Regions from separate parts of the Nonomuraea sp. NPDC050663 genome, predicted to be linked through region 3. Evidence: predicted binding sites of a transcription regulator. Region 3 holds the regulator's gene; each other region holds the start of a gene.
What was found. The regulator HrcA, encoded in region 3, represses chaperone genes, less so after heat shock. The targets are predictions, from matches to a motif close to TTGGCACTCTCNNNNNGAGAGTGCCAA.
Positions count from the first base shown of each region.

Region 1: groES (co-chaperone GroES) is a predicted target of HrcA. The motif match lies at 1,406-1,432, and genes of this name have one in related genera.
Region 2: groL (chaperonin GroEL) is a predicted target of HrcA. The motif match lies at 1,167-1,193, and genes of this name have one in related genera.

Region 1 covers NZ_JBITGL010000001.1:261,072-264,277, forward strand. The annotation lists gene ACIBH1_RS01420 (MarR family winged helix-turn-helix transcriptional regulator) at 1-465, opposite strand, end outside; gene ACIBH1_RS01425 (NAD-dependent epimerase/dehydratase family protein) at 560-1,360, shown strand; gene groES (co-chaperone GroES) at 1,518-1,832, shown strand; gene groL (chaperonin GroEL) at 1,903-3,206, shown strand, end outside.
Region 2 covers NZ_JBITGL010000011.1:30,335-33,540, forward strand. The annotation lists gene ACIBH1_RS30650 (cold-shock protein) at 50-250, shown strand; gene ACIBH1_RS30655 (hypothetical protein) at 395-1,111, shown strand; gene groL (chaperonin GroEL) at 1,306-2,934, shown strand; gene ACIBH1_RS30665 (GNAT family N-acetyltransferase) at 2,991-3,206, opposite strand, start outside.
Region 3 covers NZ_JBITGL010000002.1:251,931-255,136, forward strand. The annotation lists gene ACIBH1_RS05800 (DUF3097 domain-containing protein) at 1-244, opposite strand, end outside; gene ACIBH1_RS05805 (hypothetical protein) at 289-1,038, opposite strand; gene hrcA (heat-inducible transcriptional repressor HrcA) at 1,179-2,198, shown strand; gene dnaJ (molecular chaperone DnaJ) at 2,210-3,206, shown strand, end outside.

The DNA of each region.
Region 1 (3,206 bases), on a different contig from region 3:
CTTGCGCAGGAGTCCGGCCAGCAGGTCCTGCTCGGCCGGGTCGAGGGCGGCGAGCATGCGCTGCTCGTTGTCGACGTGGCTGTAGACGATCTCGGTGGCCAGGCGGGCGCCCTCGTCGGTGAGGGTGACCAGGACCATGCGGCGGTTGCCCGGCGCCTGGGAGCGGGTGACGAGGCCGCGCTCGACCAGGCGGTCCATGCGATTGGTGAGCGTCGCGGGGCTGACGAGCATGGCCGCGGTGACGTCCTTCATGCACATGGTGTGCTCGGGGTTGCTGCGCAGGAGCGTCAGCAGGGAGTCGAACTCCCAGGGCTCCAGGTCGCGGGTGGCGAGGTGTTCCTTGATGCCGCGCTCCAGCAGGCGGGAGGCGCGGGAGAGGCGGCCGACCACGTGCATGGGGGTGACGTCCAGGTCGGGGAGGGCCTGGGCCCACTGGTCGCTGATGCCGTCGACTGCGTCACGCATGGTGCGACGATACCAAACATTTCGAGGTTGAACTTTTCGATGGGAAGGGCTAACGTCTGCGACGTCGAAAGATTCGATGTCGAAAGGTTGGGTCATGAAGATCTTGGTTGTGGGCGCGACGGGATACATCGGCTCGGTGGTGGCCGAGCGGCTGGCGGGACGCGGGCACCAGGTGGTGGCCCTCGTACGGCAGGCGGGCCGCGTGCCGTACGAGGAGCGGGTGGGGGATCTGGGTGACCCGGCGAGCCTTCCGTCGGAGGAGTTCGACGCGATCGTGCACGCCGGGCAGCTCACCGGCGACGAGCCGACCGACGTGGCCACGATCGGGAAGCTGGGCCGGGTGCACTACGTCAGCGGGGTCTGGGTCCTGGGCGACACCGAGGACGGCGCCGAGGACAGCCCCGTGAACCCGATCGCGATCGTCGGCTACCGGCCGACGGTGGAGCGGCTGGTGCTCGACGGCGGCGGCTCGGTGATCCGCCCCGGCGTGGTGCACGGGCGGGGACAGGGCATCCCCGCGCTGCTCAGGGCCTGGGCGGCCGAGCGTGGTCACGGCGTCTACGTGAGCGCGGACGGGCGGGTGCCGACCTGGTCGTTCGTGCACGTCGACGATCTGGTGGACCTGATTGTGGCCGCAGTGGAACATAAGGCTTCCGGTCAGGTGTTCCATGGGGTGAGCGAGGCGGTCTCCCTGGACGTGGTGGCCGGTGCGATCGCGCCGGATCCCCGGCCCTGGCCGGTCTCCGAGGCGGCCCAGGTCGTGGGCGCCGCGTTCGCCGAAGCGCTCGCGCTGAGCCAGCGTGTCAGCTCCGCGCGAACACGCACCACCCTCGGATGGCACCCGAACCGGCCTGGCATCCTGTCCGACCTGGAAGAAGGCTCGTACACGGCCTGAAGCCGTTCGTGTTGACTGTCAAGCCCCTCTTGCATATGTTTCCTGTTGGCACTCTCCCCTTGAGAGTGCCAATAAAGCGACGAGGCAGGTCTGACACCCGCGACGGCAGGCCGCTGGTCGCCTCTTCTAGATCAGTCAAATCTGAAGGGGAGGTCCGATCGTGACGACCGCCACCAAGGTTCCCGTTAAGCCGCTCGGCGACCGCATCGTGGTTCAGCCGCTTGAGGCTGAGCAGACGACCGCTTCCGGGCTTGTCATCCCTGACACCGCCAAGGAGAAGCCGCAGGAGGGCAAGGTCCTCGCTGTGGGCCCGGGCAACTGGGATGAGGACGGCGACAAGCGGATTCCGCTTGACGTCAAGGAGGGCGACATCGTCCTCTACAGCAAGTACGGCGGCACCGAGGTCAAGTACGGCGGCGAGGAGTACCTGGTGCTCTCCGCCCGCGACGTTCTCGCCATCATCGAGAAGTAAGTCGGATATGTCGGGCCCCGGGTCGCTCTAGCGCCCGGGGCTTTCGACGCCTGGAGAGGACTTATCTGCAATGCCGAAGATTCTGGAGTTCGACGAGGGCGCCCGCCGCGCACTTGAGCGGGGCGTCAACGCACTCGCGGACGCCGTCAAGGTGACCCTGGGCCCGCGCGGCCGCAACGTGGTCATCGACAAGAAGTTCGGTGCGCCGACCATCACCAACGACGGTGTCACCATCGCCCGCGAGATCGAGCTCGAGGGCCGCTACGAGAACCTCGGCGCCCAGCTCGCCAAGGAAGTCGCCACCAAGACCAACGACATCGCGGGTGACGGCACCACCACCGCGACCGTCCTGGCCCAGGCCATGGTCAAGGAAGGCCTGCGCAACGTCGCCGCCGGCGCCAACCCGATGGACCTCAAGCGGGGCATCGACAAGGCCGCCAAGAGCATCAGCGAGAAGCTGCTGGCCTCCGCCAAGCCGGTCGAGGACAAGAAGTCGATCGCCAGCGTCGCCACCATCTCCGCCCAGGACGCCAAGATCGGCGAGCTCATCGCCGAGGCGTTCGACAAGGTGGGCAAGGACGGCGTGCTGACCGTCGAAGAGTCCAACGCCATGGGCATGGAGCTCGAGTTCACCGAGGGCCTGCAGTTCGACAAGGGCTACCTGTCGGCCTACATGGTCACCGACCCCGACCGCATGGAGGCCGTCCTCGAGGACGCCTACATCCTGCTCACGCAGAGCAAGATCGGCTCCATCGCCGACTTCCTGCCGCTGCTGGAGAAGGTCGCCCAGACCAAGAAGCCGCTCGTCGTGGTGGCCGAGGACGTCGAGGGCGAGGCCCTGGCCGTCCTGGTGACCAACAAGATCCGCGGCACCTTCACCTCCGTCGCCGTCAAGGCGCCGGGCTTCGGCGACCGCCGCAAGGCGATGCTGCAGGACATGGCCATCCTCACCGGCGGCACCGTCGTCTCCGAGGAGATCGGCCTCAAGCTGGAGCACGTCGGCCTCGAGGTGCTGGGCACCGCCCGCCGTGTCGTCGTCACCAAGGACACCACGACCGTCGTCGACGGCGCCGGTGACGCCAAGGCGATCGAGGACCGCGTCCGCGAGATCAAGCTCGCCATCGAGCAGAGCGACTCCGACTGGGACCGCGAGAAGCTCCAGGAGCGCCTGGCCAAGCTCGCCGGCGGCGTGTGCGTGCTCCGTGTGGGCGCGGCCACCGAGGTCGAGCTCAAGGAGAAGAAGCACCGTCTCGAGGACGCCATCTCCGCGACCCGCGCCGCGATCGAGGAGGGCATCGTCTCCGGCGGTGGCTCCGCCCTGATCCACGTCGCCAAGGAGATCGACGACCTCGGCCTGTCCGGCGACGAGGCCAC
Region 2 (3,206 bases), on a different contig from region 3:
GTCGCGAGAGGAATGGGCGAGGTCCGGAGCCCAGTTAGAGGAGTCGGAAGTGGCGCAGGGCACCGTCAAGTGGTTCAACGCGGACAAGGGCTACGGCTTCATCGCGGTAGACGGTGGTAAGGATGTCTTCGTCCATTACTCAGCGATCATGATGGACGGCTATCGGTCTCTCGAGCAGGGCCAGCGGGTCGAGTTCGAGATCACGCAGGGACAGAAGGGCCCCCAGGCCGAGTCTGTCCGGGCAGTCTGACACCAACAGTCGGCGGTTCGCGTGATGCGAACGCCCCTCCCGGGCTCAGGGGCCGGGCCACTTTCCATGACCCGGCCTTTGGCCTTCACTCGTATTCGTTTCCCGGTGGGCAAAACGTGACGGATTGGGCTAGCGTTCCACGCCGTGCCCAAGTGGATCCTGCCTGCTGTCGTAGCGGTCGCCGCCGTGTTCACGGTGCTGGCGTACCTGCTCGGTCCCAGCACCCCGGTCAAGAAGAAGGCGGCGCAGAAACCGGCCGAGCTCCAGGTGACGGTCAAACGCGTGGGCGACGGCCCGCGCGTGTCCGGCTACTCGGCCGCGGGCGCGGAGTATCTGACCGTGTCCGGGCTGGCCGACCCCGTGCTCCAGGAGACGGTCAACCGCGCCCTGCACGCGCCCCTGGAGCAGGCGCAGGCCCGCTACACGCGGCGCTACAAGAAGCAGGGCGTCGAGGGCGTCGAGATGAACCAGGGGCTGACCGTCGAGATCGGGCTGAAGGGTCCGCGGATCCTGTCGGCAGCCATGGACGTCAGCGACCCGGTCTTCCCTCACGGCGCGGCGTTCAAGTTCCCCGCCGGGATCACCGTCGACCTCACCACCGGCCAGGTGTTCACGCCCAGGCAGCTGTTCAAGGTCGGCCTCGCCCGGCTGGGCGAGCTCGTCCGCAGGCCGACGCACCCCATCGAGGGCGCCTGCAGGTTCGTCCCGACCTCGGCCCTGGTCTTCACCGCCGACAACGTCCTGGTGGGCTGGCGCGGAGAGATCCCCCAGTGCGCCGACATCCGCTGGGTCGCCGTGCCGTACGCCGAAGCGCAGGCCTTCCTCCGGCCGGAGATTCTCGAGCTGGTGAACACCCGCTGAACTGGGCCATTGGTTCGCTGGCTTGCACTCGACCGGGTAGAGTGCTAAACAGTCGTTGGCACTCTAGCTACTAGAGTGCCAATAATCGGATCGGGACGATGGGGTCTGCCGCATGGAGTTGCAGACCTATATGCCGTCGCGGGCTTCGGCTCGGTCCCATTTGCAAGCCACCCTCATCTGGGAGGTCTAGCCTTATGGCAGCCAAGATGATCGCGTTTGACGAGGACGCCCGGCGCGGTCTCGAGCGCGGCATGAACCAACTCGCTGACGCCGTCAAGGTGACCCTTGGCCCGAAGGGCCGCAACGTCGTTCTGGAGAAGAAGTGGGGCGCCCCCACGATCACCAACGACGGTGTGTCCATCGCCAAGGAGATCGAGCTCGAGGACCCGTACGAGAAGATCGGGGCCGAGCTCGTCAAGGAAGTCGCCAAGAAGACCGACGACGTCGCGGGTGACGGCACCACCACCGCCACCGTGCTCGCCCAGGCTCTCGTACGCGAGGGTCTGCGCAACGTTGCCGCCGGCGCCAACCCGATGGGCCTGAAGAAGGGCATCGAGGCCGCCGTCGAGCGCGTCAGCGAGGAGCTCTCCAAGCTGGCCAAGGACGTGGAGACCAAGGAGCAGATCGCTTCGACCGCCTCCATCTCCGCCGCCGACCCCGAGATCGGCGCGCTCATCGCCGAGGCGATGGACAAGGTCGGCAAGGAAGGCGTCATCACCGTCGAGGAGAGCAACACCTTCGGCCTCGAGCTCGAGCTCACCGAGGGCATGCGCTTCGACAAGGGTTACGTCTCGGGTTACTTCGTGACCGACCCCGACCGGATGGAGGCCGTCCTCGAGGACCCCTACATCCTGATCGTCAACAGCAAGGTCTCGGCCAACAAGGACCTGCTGCCCCTGCTCGACAAGGTCGTCCAGTCGGGCAAGCCGCTGCTGATCATCGCTGAGGACATCGAGGGCGAGGCTCTGGCCACCCTGGTCGTCAACAAGATCCGCGGCCTGTTCAAGTCGGTCGCCGTCAAGGCTCCCGGCTTCGGCGACCGCCGCAAGGCCATGCTCGGCGACATCGCCACCCTCACCGGTGGTCAGGTCATCGCCGAGGAGGTCGGCCTCAAGCTCGAGTCCGCCACGCTCGACCTGCTGGGCCGCGCCCGCAAGGTCGTCGTGACCAAGGACGAGACCACCATCGTCGACGGCGCCGGTGACGCCGACCAGATCTCCGGCCGGGTCAACGAGATCCGCAACGAGATCGAGCGCACCGACTCCGACTACGACCGCGAGAAGCTCCAGGAGCGCCTGGCCAAGCTCGCCGGTGGCGTCGCCGTCATCAAGGCGGGTGCCGCGACCGAGGTCGAGCTCAAGGAGCGCAAGCACCGCATCGAGGACGCCGTTCGCAACGCGAAGGCGGCCGTCGAGGAGGGCATCGTCCCCGGCGGTGGCGTGGCGCTGATCCAGGCCGGCGCCAAGGCGTTCGACAAGCTCGAGCTCCAGGGTGACGAGGCCACCGGTGCCGCGATCGTGCGCAAGGCTCTCGAGGAGCCGCTGAAGCAGATCGCCGTCAACGCCGGCCTCGAGGGCGGCGTCGTGGTGGAGAAGGTCCGCAACCTGACCCCGGGTGAGGGCCTCAACGCCGCGACCGGCGAGTACGTCAACATGTTCGACTCGGGCATCATCGACCCGGCGAAGGTGACGCGCTCCGCGCTGCAGAACGCCGCCTCCATCGCGGCGCTGTTCCTGACCACCGAGGCTGTCATCGCCGAGAAGCCGGAGAAGACCCCGGCTGCTCCTGGCGGCATGCCCGGCGGCGGAGACATGGACTTCTAAGTCCAGCTGACACGTTGAAGGGCGGTTCCCCGGCGGGGAACCGCCCTTCGGCGTTCTCACGGGGCCAGCGGCTTGACCCAGCGGCCCCACTCCGGCTGGACGGCGTAGCCGGCGGCCTTCCACGCGTGGCGGGCCAGGTCGTTGTCGTGCAGCACCATGGCGTCCGCGCGGAAGGCGCCGAACCGCGCGAAACGCTCCTCGGCCGCCTTGATGAGCCGCGAGCCGATGCCCTTGCGCCGGTGCCCGGGGTGGACGGCCAGCCGGTAGAGGTG
Region 3 (3,206 bases):
TGGACCCGGACGCGCTGCGCAGCGCCCCCTTCTGCGGCTGCGCGGCGGGGCGGACCAGTGTCACGGTCTTGCCCTCCAGCAGGAAGGCCGCGGGCGCCAGCGGGAAGAGCCGGCGTTTGCCGAAGCGGTCTTCGAGCGTGACGGCCTCCTTGTCGCAGGCCACGATCGCACCGCAGAACCCGCTCTCGGCGTCTTCGACCACCAGGTCGAGCTCGGCGGGAACCTGGGGGATCTTGCCCTTCATCGGCCGGCGCCAGTTTCCCGCGAGCACGTCTCCGTCGTAGCGACTCACATCCGGGACGGTAGCAAACGCCTGCGCGCGGCGCGCCGCCGTACGACCACCAAGATCGTGGTGGCGAGGCCGACGGCCAGGCCCGCGCCGCACAGGATCAGCATCACGCCGGTCCCCGACACGACACCCGCCAGCGGAGCGCCGATGCCGAACCGGGCGGCGCTCTGTTCCTGGCCGGCGGTGCACTGGAACTGGTAGTCGCCCGCCGACGGCACGGTGATCGTGCCCAGGCGCTCCCAGGTCAGCCCGTTGACGGTGATGGTCTGCGAGCCGCCGGCCCGCTCCAGCCTGGCCTCGCCGAGGCTCTTGCAGGAGTAGTCGGTGCTGGGCCCGCTGTAATACAGCACCGCCTCCTGCGCCGGGTCGAGGCGGACGGTGGCGGTCTCGCCGGCGACGAAGGTACGGCTCGGCGCCGCGTTGGTGATGCCGCTGACCACGCCGGAGAAGAACAGGCCCACCCCGACGGCCGCGCAGACGACGGCGATCGCCCACGCGCCGCCCACCCACCACAACGACGGGCGGATCCTGGGCGCGGGAGGCGGCGGCTGCTGCGCCCACTGCTGCGGCGGGCCGTACTGGGTCGGCGGATAGGGGTAGGAAGGCGGCTGTTGCGCGTACTGGGGCAGCCCCTGAGGCGGTGGGGAATACGGGCCGGGCTGCTGCCAGGGCGGGGGAGCAGGGGGCAGATCGTCCCTGGACACGCGCCTGGTCGGGTCGTCGGGCGGGGTCGGGGAGTCGGCTGTCATAGTCAGCAGTCTGACCTCCCCGCCGATCGTCCGCCACCTCGGGTTATCGCACCTTGCAGGCGAGAGCCGTACACTTGGCACTCGGGAACACAGAGTGCCAGATCTGACGTTTTCCGAAGAGCAACACAGGAGGTGAGCACGTGCTCGACGACAGGAAGCTCGCAGTGCTCCGCGCCATAGTCGAAGATTACGTGTCCACCAACGAACCGGTGGGCTCCAAGGCGCTGGCCGAGCGTCACAACCTCAACGTCTCCCCGGCCACGATCCGCAACGACATGGCGGTGCTGGAGGAGCAGGGCTACATCGCCCAGCCCCACACCAGCGCGGGCCGGGTGCCGACCGACAAGGGCTACCGGCTCTTCGTCGACCGGCTCTCGCAGGTCAAGCCGCTGTCGTCGGCCGAGCGCCGGGCCATCGAGACCTTCCTGGTGGGGGCGGTCGACCTCGACGACGTGGTCACCCGCACCGTGCGGCTGCTCGCGCAGCTGACCAGGCAGGTCGCCGTGGTGCAGTACCCCACCCTGACCCGTTCCACGGTCCGCCACGTCGAGCTGGTGCCGTTGAGCGAGCGCCGGGTCATGCTGGTGCTCATCACCAACACCGGCCGGGTCGAGCAGCGGGTCATCGAGCTGCACGAGGTCGCCGACGACGCGCGGATCGCGCACCTGCGCGCCGTGCTCAACGCCTGTCTCGACGGATGCGGTCTGGCCAGCGTCCCCGAGCTGGTGGCCGACCTGCCCGAGCGGGTCCCCGTCGAAGACCGGCCCATGGCGGCCACCATCCTCTCCGTCCTCCTGGAGACCCTGGTCGAACGGCATGACGAGAAGATCGTCTTCGCCGGTGCGGCCAACCTGGCGGGCGCCGACTTCAGCAGCGGGCTGCGCGACGTGCTGGAGGCCCTCGAAGAACAGGTCGTGCTCATGCGGCTGCTCGGCGAGACATCGCCCGACACGCCCGCGGCGCTGACCGTGCGCATCGGATCAGAAAACCCCTACAGCGGCCTCCGCGGCACATCCATCGTGGCTACCGGCTATGGTTCAGGCGACAGGCAGCTCGCCCGGCTGGGCGTTCTCGGCCCCACCCGCATGGACTATCCCGTCACGATGGGCGCCGTGCGCGCCGTGGCTCGCTACGTCAGCCAGATCCTGGCTGCTTCATAAGAGGTCGATAAGTGGCAAACAGCGACTACTACGCCACCCTCGGGGTACGGCGTGACGCCAGTCAGGACGAGATCAAGAAGGCCTACCGCCGTCTTGCCCGTGAGCTGCACCCTGACGTGAACCCGGACCCCACGACCCAGGAGCGGTTCAAGGAGATCACGCAGGCCTACGAGGTCCTGTCCGACCCGAACAAGCGCCAGATGTACGACCTGGGCGCCGACCCCTTCCAGGGCGCGGCGGCGGGCGCGGGCGGCTTCGGCGCCGGCTTCCCGTTCAGCGACATCATGGACGCCTTCTTCGGCACCGGCGGCGGCTCGCGCGGCCCCCGCTCGCGCGCCAGGCGCGGGCGCAACGCCACCATCCGGGTCGAGCTCGACCTGAAGGAGTCGGCGTTCGGCACCACCCGCGAGCTCCACGTCGACACCGCCGTGGTGTGCGAGGTCTGCTCCGGCGCGGGCACCGCCCCCGGCACCCACCCCGACACCTGCGACATGTGCAACGGGCGCGGCGAGATCCAGCAGGTCACCCGCTCCTTCCTGGGCCAGGTCATGACCTCGCGGCCGTGCCCCCAGTGCTCCGGATTCGGCAGCATCATCCGCCATCCGTGCCAGGAGTGCGCCGGCGACGGCCGGGTCCGCACCCGCCGTACGATCAAGGTCCGCATCCCCGCGGGCGTCGAGGACGGCACCCACATCCAGCTCGCCGGCGAGGGCGAGGTCGGCCCCGGCGGCGGCCCTCCCGGCGACCTGTTCCTCGAGATCGTCGAGCGGCCCCACGAGATCTTCGAACGCCGCGGCGACGACCTGCACTGCACCGTCCAGATCCCGATGACCGCGGCGGCGCTCGGCACCTCGCTCACCATCGAGACCCTCGACGGTCCCGAGGAGGTCGACGTACGGCCAGGCACGCAGTCCGGACAGGTGATCACCATGTACGGCCGCGGCGTGCAGCGGCTGTCGGAGTCGGGGCGCGGCGACCTGCTCATCCACGTGAACGTCGAGACCCCGA